Regions from separate parts of the Cytobacillus kochii genome, predicted to be linked through region 1. Evidence: riboswitches for the same ligand, from Rfam matches in the RefSeq annotation. Region 1 holds a riboswitch; each other region holds the start of a gene.
The links. Region 1 has a riboswitch for lysine ahead of LG276_RS19240 (Na+/H+ antiporter NhaC family protein). Riboswitches for the same ligand answer to the same signal wherever they lie in the genome.
Positions count from the first base shown of each region.

Region 2: it holds a riboswitch for lysine, as region 1 does, so the genes downstream of both, LG276_RS22710 (transporter substrate-binding domain-containing protein) here and LG276_RS19240 (Na+/H+ antiporter NhaC family protein) in region 1, are expected to answer to the same signal.
Region 3: it holds a riboswitch for lysine, as region 1 does, so the genes downstream of both, LG276_RS17170 (aspartate kinase) here and LG276_RS19240 (Na+/H+ antiporter NhaC family protein) in region 1, are expected to answer to the same signal.

Region 1 covers NZ_CP085254.1:3,764,752-3,771,316, reverse strand. Annotated here, with positions in the region: gene LG276_RS19255 (iron ABC transporter permease) at 1-641, shown strand, start outside; gene LG276_RS19250 (DUF72 domain-containing protein) at 967-1,812, shown strand; gene LG276_RS19245 (YunC family protein) at 1,874-2,176, shown strand; lysine riboswitch at 2,301-2,485, shown strand; gene LG276_RS19240 (Na+/H+ antiporter NhaC family protein) at 2,658-4,229, shown strand; gene LG276_RS19235 (ABC transporter substrate-binding protein) at 4,707-5,894, shown strand; gene LG276_RS19230 (branched-chain amino acid ABC transporter permease) at 6,136-6,565, shown strand, end outside.
Region 2 covers NZ_CP085254.1:4,465,733-4,472,297, forward strand. Annotated here, with positions in the region: gene LG276_RS22700 (amino acid ABC transporter ATP-binding protein) at 1-158, opposite strand, end outside; gene LG276_RS22705 (amino acid ABC transporter permease) at 183-941, opposite strand; gene LG276_RS22710 (transporter substrate-binding domain-containing protein) at 1,139-1,984, opposite strand; lysine riboswitch at 2,114-2,298, opposite strand; gene LG276_RS22715 (methyl-accepting chemotaxis protein) at 2,429-3,916, opposite strand; gene LG276_RS22720 (ketopantoate reductase family protein) at 4,060-5,106, shown strand; gene LG276_RS22725 (sulfite exporter TauE/SafE family protein) at 5,191-5,907, opposite strand; gene LG276_RS22730 (class I SAM-dependent methyltransferase) at 6,222-6,565, opposite strand, start outside.
Region 3 covers NZ_CP085254.1:3,356,649-3,363,213, forward strand. Annotated here, with positions in the region: gene sdhA (succinate dehydrogenase flavoprotein subunit) at 1-205, opposite strand, end outside; gene LG276_RS17160 (succinate dehydrogenase cytochrome b558 subunit) at 278-886, opposite strand; gene LG276_RS17165 (YslB family protein) at 1,334-1,810, shown strand; gene LG276_RS17170 (aspartate kinase) at 1,908-3,137, opposite strand; lysine riboswitch at 3,292-3,472, opposite strand; gene uvrC (excinuclease ABC subunit UvrC) at 3,542-5,314, opposite strand; gene trxA (thioredoxin) at 5,457-5,774, opposite strand; gene LG276_RS17185 (electron transfer flavoprotein subunit alpha/FixB family protein) at 6,005-6,565, opposite strand, start outside.

The DNA.
Region 1 (6,565 bases):
TTGGTGCATTAATTGGTGCACTTGTTACAATGGGAATTGTATTGTTTATTAGTGCGCGGAGCGGTTATCAACCGATGATTCTATTATTAATGGGTGTTGCTATATCTGCGGTAGGTTCTGCTATTATACAGATTTTATTAGTACGTGCGAACCTTCATGCATCACAAGCTTTAACATGGCTTGCTGGTAGCACCTATGGGACAAGCTGGAGTGACCTAGTAATTGTGATGATAACATCGTTACTACTCTTTCCGGTTATTCTCTATATGGCCAATACATTCGAGATCTTATCATTGAGTGATGAACTATCCATTGGTTTAGGTGTGAAAACTAGTAAAATGCGTATGTTTATGATTATACTAGCTGTTATGTTGTCAAGCATCAGTGTATCAGTGGTTGGAGCAATTGGATTTATCGGTTTACTAGCTCCACATATTGCTAGACAACTGGTCGGTCCGAAGCTACTACAATTACTGCCATTAACCATAGTAATTGGCGGGATTTTACTTATTTCAGCTGATTTTCTTGGAAGAGTCGTTTTAGCTCCTAAAGAAATACCTGCTGGAATAATTGTTTCTTTAATTGGTGCACCATACTTACTTTATTTATTGAAGAAAACGAACAAAATCAAAGCGAGTTAATCTGTTTAATAAAAAATAATCTGAACAATGGTTCGGGTTATTTTTTATTTCTTTTAAACTCATAGTAAGAAACGGATATCTGATTTATACCATCTCCAGTAAGGTACTTTTTCTATATGCTTTTCCTTATTACTGCGTAAGGGTTCCTTTTTTGATACCGATGAGCAATCACAAAATGAGTAAAGTGCTAATGGAATGTTCTAAGAATTTTCTTTTCTGTTTTTGACTGATTCTTTTTGACTTATTTCATTGTGTTTCTTGTTTATGGTTATATCCTTTAGGTAAAATAATCAGTATGAAGATTATTGGTAGATGAGGTGATGGAATGATTAGGATTGGTTTAACTGGATGGGGAGATCATGACAGCCTATATACGGAGCGTGTATCTAACCGAGATAAACTATTAGAATATGGCGCTCATTTTCCAACAGTTGAGGTAGACGCCTCCTTTTATGCCGTACAGCCAGAAAGGAACGGGGAAAAGTGGGTGAGGGAAACGCCTGCTTCATTTAAATTTGTTGTGAAAGCTTATCAGGGGATGACGGGGCATCAAAGGGGAGAGATTCCTTTTGAGTCCAAGGAAGAAATGTTTGCTGCTTTTAAAGCGTCGCTTGCCCCTTATATAAGAGAAAATAAGTTAGCGATGGTCCTATTTCAATTTCCACCGTGGTTTAATTGTAAAAAGGAAAACGTTCAATATTTACGCTGGTGTAAACAGCAAATGGGAGAAATACCATGTGCTGTTGAATTTCGTCATCAGTCTTGGTATCAAGATGCGTTTATAGAAGGTACTTTAAATTTTATCAAGGAAGAGAAATGGATACATACCGTTTGTGATGAACCACAAGCAGGGGAGGGCTCTGTTCCAATTGTAATGCATACTTGCGGTCATCCAATTGTACTTGTCCGCTTGCATGGTCGTAATGTTCATGGGTGGCAAAATAAAAAACAACCAAATTGGCGTGAAGTTCGCTATCTATACCGTTATAATCACCAGGAATTATTGGAGTGGGCAGAGCGATTAAAGCAATTACAAAAAGAGGCAAAGGACGTCTATGTACTATTTAATAATAATTCTGGTGGTGACGCAGCGGATAATGCAAAGGAAATTCTAGAAATATTAGGAATTGAATATGAGGGATTAGCTCCAAAACAACTCGGTTTATTTTAACTAATGAGTACACCTAATCTCTACCTATAACATAAATTGTTAAAGGGAAGGGGGGACGGTCATGGTTGAATTAAAGCCTGTTATTTTGGATGGTCATACGTTTATGACTGTATCCGTTGAGCTGCCAAAAACTAATTTGTTAGTCGTATCAAATGATAAAGGATATATCATGTGTGGTGCATTAGACGTTGCGTTATTAAATGAAAAATTAAAAGATCGCCATGTCATTGCTGGTAGAGCCGTAGGGGTAAAAACGATTCAACAACTAATAGATGCACCACTTGAATCAGTCACTTTTGCTGCAGAGGAATTAGGAATTAAAAAAGGGATGATCGGAAGAGAAGCGCTATTAAGAATGGTATAGGTTATAGTATCCTACTATATCTTAAAAATAATAAATTTAAGTATATTTTAGGTTTTGATAGAGTTTTGCATAAATAATTATATTTTGATATAATGTATAACAATTGAATAATGCCTTATCAATCCGATGGGGTAGAGGCGCAAATCATCATTAGTAATCAATGTGAGGATGACAACAGTGAACTTTGATAAAAGGGAGATTTGCCGAAGCAAATAGGTACGTCAATATTTATTTGTTGGGGTTGCTCTAAATAGGAGTAACACTGTCATTATGGAGGTATATTAACCATAATGGGGAGCTACAGTCGTGATGGAGAATAACGTTACTTCTTGAAGGGTAATGATAGAATCTCTATCGTTACTCTTTTTTTATTATCAATTAAGGATCAAAGAAAAGTGGAGGATACCTTTCTCTGATCGTTAATTGATATGAGACGCATTCGTTCATGTCTATAGCTCCTATACTAATAGGAGGTCTTTTTATGACAGGTACATTTATTTCTGTGCTGCCACCTTTGGTAGCGATGCTTTTGGTTATACTAACAAAAAGGGTGATTCTCTCCCTTGGTTTAGGGGCGTTAACAGCAGCTATCTTAATTGGAGGATATCAACCGCTAGATACGCTACAAATATTTTTCTCGTCGTTTATAGCACTTTTCATAACAGATGAAGGGCTAAATACTTGGAATATATTCATTCTATTATTCTTACTTATTCTTGGTAGCATTACTGCATTTATTTCACTTTCGGGTGGTAGTCGTGCCTTTGGTGAATGGGCAATGAAGCGTGTGAAAACGAGAGTGGGTGCACAGTTATTAACCGTAGTTTTAGGTATGATTTTGTTTATAGATGATTATTTTAATGCGTTAACAGTTGGACAGGTATCTCGACCTGTTACTGATCGACAAAAAGTATCACGTGTAAAGCTTGCTTATTTAATTGATTCAACATCCGCACCTTTGTGTGTTATTTCGCCTATATCAAGTTGGGGAGCATCAATTATCGCCTTAATTGGCTCGATTTTAGTGTCTCATAAAATAACTGATTATAGTGCTTTCTCTGCTTTCATGCAAATCATTCCGTTAAATTTTTATGTATGGGCGGCAATCATAATGGTGTTTATTATTGTTGTTGGGCAAATTGATTTTGGTCCAATGAAGAAACATGAGAAACAAGCTATTGAACAAGGAATTCTATTTGATAAGAAGAAACAGTTGAAAGACGAGGTTCAAGAAGAATTACCTATTAGTACGAAAGGGACTGTTGGTCATCTTGTTTGGCCAATCATTGTTTTATTTATTGGAACAGTGAGTATGATGGCTTGGACAGGCATTAATGGGGCAGAGGGGAATGTGTCGTTAGTATCCTTATTAGAAAACACAGATGTGGCCTTATCATTAATTGTCGGAGGATTATTGAGTTTAGCTGTTGCTTACGTACAATTTGCTCAAGTATTAAAGAAAGATGATAAACTAACGAGTAATTTTTATTTGAAAGCTACATGGGTTGGGATGAAATCTATGTTTGGATCAGTATTGATCTTAATCTTTGCTTGGTTACTCGGAGATTTGATTAGTCAAATAGGTACAGGGGAATACTTGGCTAGCGTTATTAATCAATCGAATCTTAGTCATGATTTTATCCCTGTTATCCTATTTATTATTGCGGCACTTATGGCATTTAGTACAGGGACATCTTGGGGATCATTTGGCATTCTTCTTCCAATAGCTGGTGATATTGCTGTAGCTACAGATATATCCCTGCTGATTCCTGCAATGGCAGCTGTACTTGGAGGGGCAGTATTCGGAGATCATGCTTCACCGATTTCTGATACTTCTATTTTATCCGCCACAGGTGCAGGAAGTAATTTGATTGATCATGTCATTACACAATTTCCTTATGCCTTTACAGCAGCTGTTGCTGCGGCCATCTCTTATATTATTTTGGGTGTAAGTGGAAGTGTAATTATTGCATTAGCTGCTTTGATTGTTATGATGGCAGGGATTTTACTTGTTGTTAAAATGTTCGGTACAAAAACCGAGAAGATGATATAATAGTTCTTTTGAACATATAGGAAGGAGGAATGAACTCGTCGGTTCATTCCTCTTTTTCTATCTTACAAGTCTAAAATTACTACATAAGCAAAGTTATTTTACTTTATATAAAAGTAGCTAGTTATTTTTAATTGCTAATTATTAACAATTGAATGAACTACATTATATCTATCTACTATTAATTATTTTATGAATATAATGATAGAGTTTTACAAACAAAACATATGAAAAAGAAACCCTTTAACGCTCTAAACTATTAATAAAATTCTAAATATTAATATTATTCACAAAGATTGTTTTGACAGATGAATAAAATGATACTATACTATTTTTAGATTTATAGCAATTATCAGAAAAATATTACATTTTGGTTATTTTAGTCTACTTTTTTGTGTGGTATCTTTTCTTGTGGGGTTTATATGGGGGATTTGAACCATGCTCTTAGTTGTTGGAATAATCAAAAAGAGGGGGATCATTATGTTTTTTAAAAAGAGAATGACGGCTGTTCTTTTAGCTTCTACTATAGGAGCTGCAGGTTTCCTTGCTGGCTGTGGTAGTGATAGTGCAGGTGGTGGTGAGTCTGGTGATACTGTCAAGATAGGTGCCAACCTAGAACTTTCTGGTGCAGTTGCCTCATATGGTGAAGGAATTGCTGAAGGAATCGAATTGGCTGTGGATGAAATTAATAAAGATGGTGGAATCGACGGTAAAGAGATAGAAATTGTAAAAGTCGATAATAAATCGGATGCAGCAGAAGCAACCAATGCAGCTATTAAATTAACGGAAAATGATGATGTCGTAGCTATTATTGGGTCTGCTACAAGTGGTAACACAGTTGCTCAAGCACAAGTGGCTAATAATTCAGAGACGGTATTGCTTTCTCCTTCAGGTACGAGTCCAAATGTAACAGTGAATGATGATGGAAGCTTAAATGATTTTGTATTCCGTACCTCGTTTATTGATCCTTTCCAAGGAACAGTAGCAGCGAATTTTGCTGCCAATGAATTAGGAGTGAAAAATGTAGCTATCTATGCTGATAACGCAAGTGATTACGCAAAAGGTTTAGCAGCTTCCTTTAAAGAAACTTTCGAAGCAGCAGGTGGAAAAATAGTAGCCGAAGAATCGTATGTGGCGAAGGATACTGATTTCAGGTCCACACTTACAAGAATTAAATCAGCTAATCCCGAATTTATTTTTATCCCTGGTTATTATGAAGAAGTAGGACTTATTGTCAAACAAGGACGTGAAATGGGTATTGACGTACCGCTAATGGGTGCTGACGGTTGGGATTCACCAAAGCTTGTTGAATTAGCCGGAGGGGATTCCTTAAATAATACATTTATAACAAACCATTATTCTTCGGGTGATCCAGACGAGACGATTCAATCCTTTGTAACAAAGTTTGGTGAAAAATATAATGGTTCATCACCAGATGCTTTTAATGCATTAGGTTATGACTCTGTATATATGTTGAAAGATGCCATGGAGCGTGCCGAAAGTACAAGTGATGCGAAGAAAATCAAAGATGCCTTAGCTGAGACGAAAGATTTAACTCTTGTAACGGGTATCATTTCAGTTGATGAAGATCATAACCCAATTAAATCAGCTACTGTATTGGAATATAAGGATGGGGAGCAAGTCTTCAAAACGAAAGTAAATCCTTAAAATGAGGCTGTATTAAAATGGGAGGAGCGAGTGGGCCTTCCATTTTTTTTATCAGATATGAAAGGGTAATTCCTGATGTGATAGCTAATAATCTCATAGTCTAAGATTGCTCAGGGGCAATGGTTTTTTGAAATTAGCGTGTCAATTATTACCTTATGAGGAGATATTCAGCATAGCGTTTTCGCTAGCTGTCACTCTCTATCTGAAGCTATTCGGGTTATTTGAAGAGGAGTGGGGATTCATGGATTGGATTCAACAGTTAGTAAATGGGATATCGTTAGGAAGTATTTATGCACTGATTGCTTTAGGCTATACAATGGTTTATGGAATTATCAAATTGATTAACTTTGCCCACGGTGAAGTATTTATGATTGGGGCGTTTGTTGGTTTTTATGCGATTGCTGGATGGGGGTTAGGATTCTTTCCTGCCTTAATTATTGCAATGGCTGTCTGTGCAGGGATGGGTATGTTAATTGAGCGAGTAGCATATCGAAGGTTGAGAGGTTCTACGCGAATTGCTGCCCTCATTACAGCGATAGGGATTTCTTTATTTATACAGTATTTATTTATTTACTTTAGAGGTGCACAACCAGAAGCTTATCCTGAAGTCATTAGCAATCAAACCTATAATATTTTGGGTGCACAAATCAGTAGTCAATCACTTATGATTT
Region 2 (6,565 bases), 700 kb from region 1:
AATAGATTGACACATCTTAATAGGGTCGATTTCCCAGACCCTGATGAGCCGATGATTGTAACTACTTCTCCTTTATTCACTGAGAAGTTAATATCTTTTAATACTTCATGACTACCAAAAGACTTACTTAACCCTTGAATATCAACAACTGTATTCACTTTTCCAACTCTCCTTTCCGCCACCTATGCTCCTGTTGTTTTCCTTTTGATATCTTCTGCCGTATCCATTTCACCTGCAACGACGTAATTTTCCGGTCCATCCATTCTTCTTTCAATATAGCGTAGAATTAATGTAACGGTATAAGTCATAACGAAATAAATAATACAAACAACAAAGAATGACTCAAAGTAGCGGAAATTATTCCCTGCAATTGAATTCGTTTGGAAAAATAATTCAGATATAGAAATCACGCTTAACACGGCAGTATCTTTTATATTAATGATAAATTGATTACCTGTAGCTGGAAGAATGTTTCGAATGACTTGAGGTAAAACAACATTCATCATTGTTTGCAAATGGTTCATCCCAATGGCTTGGGCTGCCTCATATTGACCTGGGTCGACAGAAATAATCCCTCCACGAACAATCTCAGCCATATAAGCACCCGTGTTAATGGAAACAATAACGATACCAGCAATGAGCGGATCCATTTGATAGCCAAAGGCCATTGCTGCCCCGTAAAAAATAACCATTGCCTGTACAATCATTGGTGTGCCTCTAAAGAATTCAATATAAGCAGATAACAAGAAATTCACTATTTTTAATAACAACCGTTTAGGACCATTCTCCGGTATTGGTATTGTTCGAAGAATGCCTGACAACAAACCAATTAGGGCACCGAAAACGGTACCAATTAAGGCAATGACTAATGTCACACCGGCGCCTCGTAAAAACATTGGCCAATATTCGACTACGATGCGAATAATCCATTCTATACTCATAACATGATCTCCTTTTCTCTCATCATGATTGGCCATTACCAATCAATCTGCTAAGGATTTGCGCTTCAAAGGTTTAATTAGTCCTTCTATTACTTAAAGGGAGAGGATGCGCTACCCTAGTTGTTTATTTCTCATGTCTCTCCTAACCTTCTTCTCGATATAAAACCGGCTACATCTCATGCAGCCGGCTCATTTAGTTATTCTGCCGCTGGCTGATTCTCAATAGCAGCATCCATTAATTCTTTTTGTTCTTCTTCAGAAATATCTGCAAGGATTTCATTGATTTTATCTGTTAATTCGCTATCTTTTTTCATCCCTACTGCAATGGCAGTATCTTCTTCACTTGTCTCAAATCCTTCAGTAAATTCAACCATCGCAAAGTTATCATTAGCAGCTGAAGCACTTACACCTTCAGGACGTTCAGAAACATAACCGTCAATAATTCCAGACTCTAATGCAACACGCATAGCAGGGAAGCTCTCCATCGCTGTTTGCTGTTGTACGCCGTCAATTTGATCAATTACTGAATAATGAAATGTATTTAATTGGGCAGTAACCTTTGCTCCACTGAAGTCTTGAATGGATGTGGCATTTTCGTAATCGCTACCTTTTTTCACTACCATGACTAAATCAGATTCGTAATAGTTATCAGAAAAATCAATCGTCTCTTTTCGTTCTGCTGTTGGTGACATACCAGCAATAATGGCGTCAATTTTATCTGAACTTAATGATGGTACTAAACCATCCCATTTTGTTTTCACAATTACTAACTCTTTTCCTAAACCTTCTGCTATCTTCTTCGCAATCTCAACATCGTAACCGCCTGCAAACTCTGAATTACCTTCAATTGCAACTGCGCCGTTGCTATCATCCATTTGCGTCCAGTTAAATGGCGCATAACCCGCCTCTAGTCCTACACGAAACACGTCTTTATCTTCTCCACCTGAACCTGTGCTTCCTTCAGCCTCATCATTTGAACCACAAGCAGCTAGAAACATACTCATTACTAAAGCCATAGCTAGTAAAGCAAATCTCTTTTTCATTTCTATTCCCCCTAATATATTTTTCTACTAATTAAACTATTCCGAATTAAGAAAAAGAATAACAAAAAAAGACCTGAGATGAACTCAGGTCCTTGTTATTCTTCCGCCTAAATCCTCTACTTTTCCCATTTTAGAGATAGTGCACCTTAATAAACCGGGTAAATTTATTAAGACAGTCCTGCAATTATTCACTGCAGACCCAACATGCTATACAAATGGATATAGCACATTTCGGCGATATTTCCTTCTCTTTAGTTTCATCATGCCTTATCACTCTACTAAAGACTGTTAAATACCGCGCCTCTACCCCACCAGAAAAAGTGAGGTTTATTCAATTTGATATCTATTAGGCTACAATAGTTTAATAGCGTCTGTCAATATAAACTCTATGGAAAATTGGTCCTTTTTTCGCACAACCTTTTGTCCAGAGCATAATTACCAATGTCAAGCTTGTTTGCTTGAAGCTAACTCTTTTAACTGGATGCTCAAATGATTAATATCCGCTACCGAATGGTTTACTTTTGACACCATCTCATGTTCATCTTCTATGATGGCAACGATTTCCTCTGTAGCTGCAGCGTTTTCCTCTGATATATTTGCCATATTTTCAATCTGTTCTTGAATTTGCTCAAATTTTTCTGTGGCAGCGGACACTTCATTGACACCTTTCACTAACTCTAAGTTGTTTTCTTGTAATGATGTTTGGATCTCGTTGAAAAAGGCAGATATCTCTGTTAGAAGTGCTTGTCCCTGCTTTACAGCACCTTCCCCTTCAAGAGAGCTTTGACGTGCTTCAAGAGACTGAGTGAAAAGAGTATTCGTCACTTCAGAAATCGCCACCGTGATTTCAGCACTTTGCTCAGCTAACTTCCTTACTTCATCTGCAACGACCGCAAAACCTCGCCCATGCTCTCCGGCTCTTGCTGATTCAATTGCTGCATTTAATGCGAGTAAATTAGTTTGATCGGCAATTTGTTTAATGCCTGCTAATAATTTATTCACTTGTTCCATACTAGAATGAACATCTGATACCGTCGATGCTGTCACACTAATCGTTGTATTTACTGTATTCATATGCGATGTAACATCGACTATCTTAGTTAAACCATCTTGTACTTTCTCATTCATACTCTTCGACTCTTCTACGACACCTTCTGAAATGGCAACAGATTCTTTTGTATTTTGTAAAGACTGACTCATAGAATCATTGACAATATTTAAGCTATTCGCTTCTTCCTGAATACTTGTAGCCATCTGTTGAGCAGCTTCTAATACTTGTTGGCTTGACTCATGTATCGTTTCAATATTTTGCTTAAAAAGTCCAATATGATTTTCTAGAGTCACTGTACCTTTATCTATTGAACCAAAGGTGTCTTGCAACTGTATGAGAAGGTCTTTTGACTCCGTTTCTTTTTGCTCTGCTTGGTCAATCAATTCCCTACCCCAACTAGCTAATAAATAAAATAAGTACAAAATCCCGTTGGTGACAAGAATAATAGTAAAAATACTCCGGACACTATTACTTTCTCCTAATAACTGATGGCCAATTATAAAGCAGGTAGCAATAAAACTAATATTAAAGAATGCAGAAAAAGCAACAATCATTTCTTTCTTAAAATACAGCACCACCATTGCAACCGTTAAGAATAAAATATAATGCTTATTCAAAGCATATCCGTCCACAAAAAAGAGCATCATCACAATGAGGTTTGGTATAGCAGCATACAAAAAGCCCTTTACGTAATCATTGATACGCAAAAAGTACAGAACAATAGCCATGACAATGACAGAAATCCCAGCACACATAATGACAATTGTATCGCTCAAACCTCGGTCAATAACAATAGGTAAGACTAATAAAACAGCTAATGTCATCAATCCCCACATATTCACTTTATGAACTCTTAATAATTCGTTCTTTTGCGTACCCAATTATTTTTCCTCCTAAATTAATCCAAAAACAAGGACTTTAAGCCTATTATTTGGGGTTTTTTTCTTTTATTTCTCTTATTTATTTCGGTATGATTAACTATTATGTTAGTGCTTTATAGCTAAATATTTTAGGAGGATACATAATGAGAATTGCGATCATGGGAACAGGGTCTTTAGGGACGATTATTGGGGCACACTTATCAAAAGGGGCACATCATGTGGAATGCATCGATGTGAATACTGATCATATCAATGCCTTAAACAGTAACGGCGCAACAGTTGTGGGGACGGTAAACTTGCAGGCTTCTGTAAAAGCCATCACGCCACAAGAAATGAATGGCATTTATGACCTTGTCTTACTTTTAACAAAGCAAGTATACAATGAATCAGTGCTCCTACAATTACAAGCGCATATGAACGAAGCAAGCATATTACTCTCTTTACAAAATGGTGTTCCAGAAGAAAGTTTAGTAGAATCACTTGGTTCATCCAACATTATTGGTGGTTCTGTTGAGTTTGGTGCAACTTGGGTAAAACCAGGTGTATCACAATTAACATCAGACAAAGAGGCATTCTCTGCTCACGCGTTTCAAATTGGTGAGTTAGACGGACAGATTACTGATCGCGTGAATCAAGTAAAAACCGTTCTTGAAGATGTCGGTGGCACAATCGTGTCAAATAATCTTATCGGTACAAAATGGTCCAAACTTCTTGTTAATGTAGCGATGAGCGGTATGTCGGCAGCACTAGGTTGTACATATGGAGATATTTTGAATAACGAGGCAGCTGTCACAAGTGCAGTGATGTTAGCTGATGAAACGTTAAAAGTTGGATACGCGAATAACATTCAATTTAGCGAACTAGCGGGTGTAAATGTAGGTATCTTCTCTATTAGCGAAGACAAGAGCAACCTACCAATGGTCATCCAAGTTGCTAAACAAGCATTTGCTCCTCAAGCACTGCTCAAAGCTAGTATGCTACAAGATTTAGAAAAAGGATTACAAACAGAAGTCGACTATATTAATGGTTACATTTCAACAAAAGGGAACGCCCTACAAGTATCTACTACAGTAAATGATCTTGTCACAAGCTTGATCAAACAAGCAGAAGAAACAAAACAACTGCCGGACTTTAATGAAAATATTAAAGCATTTGAGTCCCTATTAAACAAAGAATTTGCCATTCATTAATCCATACTCGAAAGACAGGCTGAGTGAGACGTGCGAAATCGAACCCCTCACCAGCCTTTTTTCCTTCCTCATTCCCATGCAGCATTAGAGAAATAATTGGTTAATACATAAGTATAATCCAGTAAATAAAAGGATGGAGTATGAAATAATTGAGAAAAACGTTTGGCTCATGACTTTAAAAAATAATTGTCCTAAAAATATGCCAATTAGTGCCACAGGAGCTCCAACCAAACTAGCGAGCCAAACTGTTTGTGTGGTACCGGCGACAACCATTTGGATAGTCAGACTGATTACATAAATATATAAATAAAAAGCAATTGTCGTTCCTCTGAGAATTTCCATATTCGTTTTGGTGCCCGAGAAATACAATAATAACGGCGGACCAGGCATCCCAATACTTGTCGTTAATGTTCCAGATAGCCCACCAGCGCCATAATCTCTATTTCTCGTTTGCTTCATCTTCAATTGAGCAATCATCAACACAGTCAAAACCAAAATTAGAATACCTATCCCTAGTTTTAGCCAGTTAAGCGGTAACCAAAGAAAAATGACCATCCCTAAAGGTAAACCAAAAATACTGCCGATGATGAGTCGTTTTAACACTTTTTGATCAACATCGACCTTGACTTTCCCTATCATGACAATCGAAATAAACAAAGATAAGATTAAGTTGATTTGAATGGCCTCCATCGGCTCAAAAAACAGCAGTAAAAACGGCGTCGCTAAAATAGAAAATCCATATCCCGTACTCGCCTGTAATATAGATGCAACTAAAATAAGAAGTACATATAAAATGAGCAATTGAGCAAACCACCTTCATTATTACAGAAACTTTCTCCCCTGCCTCTATTTTACCATTTCAGCTAACAAAACCCTCATAAGATGGACCGTTTGTTTCACGTGGAACGAGAAATTTTTGTGGGGACTTATCTAATTAAGATAAGAAAAAAGTGCCTCTTAATTAAAGGGATGTAAGACTACTTTTCCTTATTGAATTGTTGTTTAAAAAAGCTTTGTTGGATACGGATATTTCACGTTTCAATCATGCCTTATTTTATATATACGACTATTTGTAATGGATGTTAGTTTACTGTTGCTTTACATGTAAACATTCATTACTTTTTTACTGCCCTAATGATATAAACCGGCTCACTTCCTAATTTCTGTGGAGAAACGGTCATTTTCATATCGCTAAAACCGGCATTTTCCATTGCCTTCATCATATCCCCAGATGATACTCTCGGTCCTCTGGCATCTGCGGTTTTTTCAATATCAATGCATAAGAATGTACCTCGAGATTTTAAGGTACGCTTGATTTCTTCTAGTACAGCGGATAATGGTTTTACTTCATGTAGCGAGATTGAAGCGATCGCAATATCTACTTGTTCATCTGCTAATGGTATGTCTTTAAAATTAGCTATTACGGGCTGAATATTTGTGATCCCTCTCTTCTCTGCTG
Region 3 (6,565 bases), 410 kb from region 1:
TATCATCAAAGTGAATCCAAGGAGAATCCCCTTCACCTTTTGTATTTACTGCTCCGTTAATACCACCTTGGGCACAAACAGAGTGAGAACGTTTAACCGGCACTAAAGAAAATAATTCTACTTGTCCGCCAGCTTCAGCAATTTTAACAGTTGCCATCAATCCGGCTAATCCGCCACCGACAACAATAACCTTTCCTTTACCCATATCTGACTCACTCCCTTAATACTAATACCTCTAAAAAAAACCGAACAAATTATAGAAAAATGTATGTATTCATTACACGAAAGCAAAAATAGCACGAATACCTACAATTGATAATGCGATAAAAATAACTAAAGTTACATAAGTTGAAATCAATTGTGATCTAGGAGATACTGTAATTCCCCAGCTTACCATGAAGGACCATAAACCATTTGCAAAGTGGAAAATTGCAGATAATACACCAACGATGTAAAATGCTAACATGAATGGGCTAGACAAAATATCAGCCATCATATCATAATTTACTTCGGCACCGAACATTGCTGCAATACGAGTCTCCCAAACATGCCAAACGATGAAAATCAATGTAATTACACCGGTTACACGTTGAACTAAGAACATCCAGTTTCGGAAAAATCCGAATCTTGAAGTGTTATTTTTTGCTGTAAACGCAATGTAAAGACCGTAAATTGCATGATATAACAAAGGTAAGAAAATAATAAATATTTCTAGGAAATATCTAAAAGGAAGACTTTCCATGAAATGTGATGCGCTATTAAATGCCTCTTCTCCCCTAGTTGCAAAATGGTTCACTACTAAATGTTGGATCAGAAAGACCCCAACAGGTATAACTCCAAGTAATGAATGCAATCTGCGATTTAAAAACTCTCGATTACCCGCCATAAGTTTACCCCCTTGAATTTGTAGCATGACACGCTGAATATGTACATAACAAATCCTTCGCATCACTAAGAAAATGCAAATCATTTTCAAAACATTTATATGACATGTCCATTTTACTCCCATCGCCCATTAGCGTCAAGAAAACGGATACAGATTTTGTCGATATTACGAAAATTTTTTCTATTCTAGTTTCACTCAAAAAACCAATGATATAGTTTTTTCAACCCTATTTGGCGGTATATTAAAATAGCTTAAATCACGCAATAATATTCATATTTTACGCATAAAAATGCATTTACATTAGATTATTATTAGTGTTAAGATTATTCCCATAATTTACACCAGTTTTACAAACTAAAAATTTTTCCCTTTTCACTGTACGTATTCGTTTTTTCCAAGTAAATTGTATATATTAGACTTTATGAAAGAGGGGAGATTTAGCATAATATGCCATCTCAAGAAGCCCAAATAGAACAAACCGAAAACATGGCAGAATCAATCGAACCAAACAAAGAAGTGATTCCATCCTTTGGTTATGAATTAATTAGAGAAGAACTTTTACATGATTTGCTAGGTAAAGACGCACCAGATATCTTATACTGGGCAGGCAAGAGACTAGCGCGTAAATATCCTCTACAAACAGAAGAAGACTTATTCAGTTTCTTTGTCGAGGCTGGTTGGGGAAAATTAACGAAAAACCTCGAAAACAAAAAAGAAATCGAATACCAGTTAACAAGTGAAGTCATTCAAAAGCGCTGTAAAGAAAATGCTCACGCAACATTCCAATTAGAAGCTGGTTTTATTGCTCAACAAATCGAACAGAAAAAAGAAGTGATTTGCGAAACATTCGAGCACCCACGTAAAAAAGGTGGAAAGGTCCTCTTCACAGTCAAATGGGATAAAAAGGACAATATCCACACCTAATAAATATACCCAACAGTAAAAAAAATCCAAACATCATTCTTTTTAAGGCGTTTAAATGGTGTTTGGATTTTCCTATCTTATACTACTGCTAGCTCATTTAATTTTTTATTAAATCCCCAGCTAAATTAAACGTTTGATGTAAAGCTTGAGCAGCATTTAACATATGCGCTTGGTCAATCACAGCCGAGACCTTTATTTCAGATGTACTGACCATCTTTACAACGATGTTATTAGCAGCTAATACATTAAACATCTCCGCTGCTACTCCTGGGTTTGAAATCATTCCTGAACCGACAATCGAGATTTTCGCCAATTGTGATTCCCATTCAATCTGATCATAACTTAAGGCTTCTCGATTTTTTTCTAGTATTTTCACAGTCTCTGTAAGATCTTGGTTTTTAATAGAGAAAGATAAGCCTGATGATTTATCATCTGTAATACTTTGTATAATAATATCAACATTTATATGTTCTTTCGCCAAGAGTGAAAAGATGGATGAAAGGCTTATTAAAGGGTCTTTAATCCCTAGTACAGAAACCCTTGTAATATCATCTTCAAAAGCAACCCCTCTAACAACTAAGTTCTCTTCCATTTCCGCAACCTCCTCAATAATTGTTCCTTCTTCTCGTTCCATACTGGAACGTACTTCAAGCTTTACATTGTAATTTTTTGCAAACTCAACTGCTCTTGGGTGTAGAACGCCTGCACCAAGATTAGCTAATTCAAGCATTTCATCGTAAGAGATTGATGGAAGCTTTCTTGCATTTTTTATATAGCGTGGATCAGTTGTGAATACACCTGTTACATCAGTGTATATATCACATTTGTCCGCTTTTAATACTGCTGCAAGAGCCACGGCTGTTGTATCAGAGCCACCCCGACCTAATGTCGTTATTTGGCCAGTCTCACTTAAACCTTGAAAACCCGCTACGATAACAATTCTCCCTTTCTTTAACTCTTGTGAAACAGGCTTTGTGTCAATATCAGTGATTCTTGCGTCACCATGTACTGATTCCGTTTTAATCCCTGCTTGCCAGCCTGTATAGGAAGTTGCCTCATAACCTTTGGAATTTAATGCAATTGTTAATAAGGAGATTGTAACTTGCTCACCTGTAGATAACAACATATCCATTTCTCTCTTACTTGGAGCAGGTGATAATTCTTTTGCCATACCAACTAATTGATCAGTCGTTTTGCCCATAGCCGACACAACGACAACGATATCATTACCATTATTTTTTTCTTCAATGACACGGTTGGCTACATTTTGAATATGATCAACCGAGCCTACGGAGGTTCCACCAAATTTCTGTACAATTAAGCCCACTTTTCTCCCCTACTTTCAAGTCATTCGTTTTTATTCCCTGCCGCCTGTATGTACAACCAACACATTTCTACCCATATTCGGCATAAAAAAAAGCAATGAGATGAAACCCATCCCATTGCTGTGTAGTCAAACGTATGAACAATCTACGCACACACAGTGAGATAGCCCTCCAAGACAGATAGTCTTGACAATCCTGCATTTATTCAATGCAGAACCAGCGAAGAAAATATTGAGTCTTTCTTCACTTCGGCGAATATTCCCTTTCAAAGTCCTTCAAACGAAGCTCAATCCTCTAAGGAACTTTTACTAATGAAACTCGCACCTCTACCTTCACTTTCAAGTTAAAAAGTGATTTGATATAAAGTTAAAAACACTATACCATATTTGTTTTTTTCAGACAATGTCTATTCATGTAACTTTTCATAAAGTTCTTGTGCAACTTTTAATGGTAAGCCAGATTCCCTAAGGTCTTCTACACTAGCTGATTTCATTTTTTTTACAGAACCAAAATCTTTTAACAACTGCTTTTTTCTTTTTTCCCCAATACCATCAATTTCATCAAGAAGTGACTGAAATGCACTCTTTCCACGAACTTGTCTATGAAATGTAATCGCAAATCGATGCACTTCATCTTGAATACGTTGTAATAAATAAAATTCCTGGCTATTTCGAGCGAGGGGAATGATCATTAATGGATTTCCATAAAGAAGTTGAGATGTTTTATGCTTATCATCTTTGACTAATCCTGCTAGTGGAATATCTAAACCGAGTTCATTCTCAAGCACATCTCGAACGACTTCAACATGTCCTTTTCCACCATCAATGATAATTAAATCAGGTAGGGGGAGCCCTTCTTTTAAAACCCGGCTATATCTCCGTCTCGTCACTTCCCTCATAGATTCATAATCATCTGGTCCTTTAACTGACTTAATCTTATATTTCCGATACTCCCTTTTTGCAGGCTTACCATCGATAAAGACAATCATTGCTGAGACAGCATCGGTACCCTGGATATTGGAGTTATCAAAAGCTTCAATGCGATAGGGTGTGTAAATTCCTAGCTCCTCACCTAAGCTTTCTATTGCATTCACCGTTCTTTTCTCATCACGTTCAATAAGCGAGAATTTTTCTTTTAAAGCAATCTTTGCATTTTTATAGGCAAGTTTCACTAATTCTTTTTTTCTCCCTCTTTGAGGAATAAATATTTTCACATCCAAAAGCTGCTCAGCCATCGTCACATCAACAGAGTCTGGCAAGTAGATTTCCTTTGGTTTAAAATGGTTAGCTTGTTCATAAAAACGGCCGAGATAGGTGAGCATCTCTTCTTCAGGCTCATTATAGATTGGAAACATAGACACATCTCTTTCAATGAGTTTCCCTTGCCTAATAAAGAATACTTGTACACACATCCAACCCTTATCAACCGCATAAGCAAACACATCTCGGTCTGTAAAATCCGTCATCGTAATCTTTTGTTTTTCCATCGTCGTTTCTATATGGATAATTTTATCTCTGAAATCTTTTGCTTTCTCAAACTCTAGCGCTGCGGACGCTTCTTCCATTTTCGTTGAGAGTTCTTTTTTGATCTCTTTATAACCACCATTTAAGAAGCGAGTAATCTCATCTGTCATTTGTTTGTATGTGTCAGATTTTACTTCATTTACACAAGGAGCTAGACATTGTCCGATATGGTAGTAGAGACAAACTCTATCTGGTAAGGTGTTACATTTTCTTAAAGGATAAAGGCGATCTAATAATCTCTTTGTTTCATTGGCCGCCTGCACATTTGGATATGGACCAAAATATTTACCTTTGTCTTTTTTTACTTTTCTCGTGGTAATTAATCTCGGATGTCTTTCATTTGTTAATTTAATAAAAGGATAACTCTTATCATCCTTTAACATGACATTATATTTGGGGTCATGCTTTTTAATTAAATTTAACTCTAATAATAATGCTTCCATATCGGAAGAGGTCACGATGTATTCAAAATCTTCAATTTCATTTACCAGCCTTAATGTCTTTCCATCATGCGAACCGGTAAAATAGGACTTAACCCGATTACGAAGCACTTTCGCCTTACCGACATAAATAATTGTCCCTTGGCGATCTTTCATTAAATAACAACCAGGTTGAGCAGGTAATAAAGGTAATTTATTTTTTATATTATCATTCATAATTAGCTGTCACATCCATACCTAAAAAGAATATCATTGCAGGAGGAAACCATACCCTTCTTACTGATTTTGCCATACTTGTACTGTAAAAAAACCCCGATCTTCTAAAAGTAGAAGCCGGGGTTTGTTTTTATGGTACTTCTTATGCACCATGTTTTTGAAGCAATTCAACTAGTGCTTCTTTCGGTTGGAAACCAACCACTTTATCTACTTCAGCACCATCTTTAAATACGATGAGAGTCGGGATGCTCATAACACCAAATTTACCAGCAGTTTCTTGGTTATCGTCAACATCAAGTTTAACGATTTTTACTTTATCTCCCATTTCTCCATCAATTTCCTCAAGAACTGGTCCAATCATTTTACAAGGTCCGCACCATGGTGCCCAGAAGTCTGCAAGTACAAGACCTGAACCAGTTTCAGCAGTAAAGTTTTGATCTGTTGCATGTGTGATAGCCATAATATTTATATCCTCCTAATAAATAACTAAAAAATCTTATCGAAAGTATATCATCGATTAATAATGGATGCTATTATTTTGCTCGTATAGATTACCCATTTTTTTATTGTATCATACTGAACCTTTAAAAAGGATTCAATGTCTATTTTATTCAACATTAATCTTTTTGCCAACATAGTAAAGAAGCGGATAGTATAAGTCTACCCGCTCATATCAGATATAAACGAAAATTATGCATTTACAAGTAATTCTTTAAACTCTTTCGTTAGTAATGGAAGGACTTCGAATAAGTCGCCCACAATACCATAATCCGCTACTTTAAAGATATTCGCTTCAGGATCTTTGTTGATGGCAACAATAATCTTTGAATTGGACATCCCAGCTAAATGTTGAATCGCACCAGATATACCGCAAGCGATATAAAGGTCCGGTGTAACTACTTTACCTGTTTGACCGATTTGAAGTGAGTAATCACAGTAGTCTGCATCGCATGCGCCACGTGAAGCTCCGACAGCACCACCAAGGACATCTGCCAATTCTTTTAACGGCTCAAAACCTTCTTCACTTTTCACACCGCGTCCACCAGCAACAATAACTTTTGCTTCAGAAAGGTCTACACCTTCTGTTGCTTTTCGTACAACTTCCTTGATGACTTGACGCAAGTTTTTAATTTCTACAGATAAAGATGAAACATCTCCATTTCTACTTTCATCTTTTTCAAGTGGTGCAATGTTATTAGGACGAATAGTAGCGAAAAGAAGTCCATCTGTTACAATTTTCTTTTCAAATGC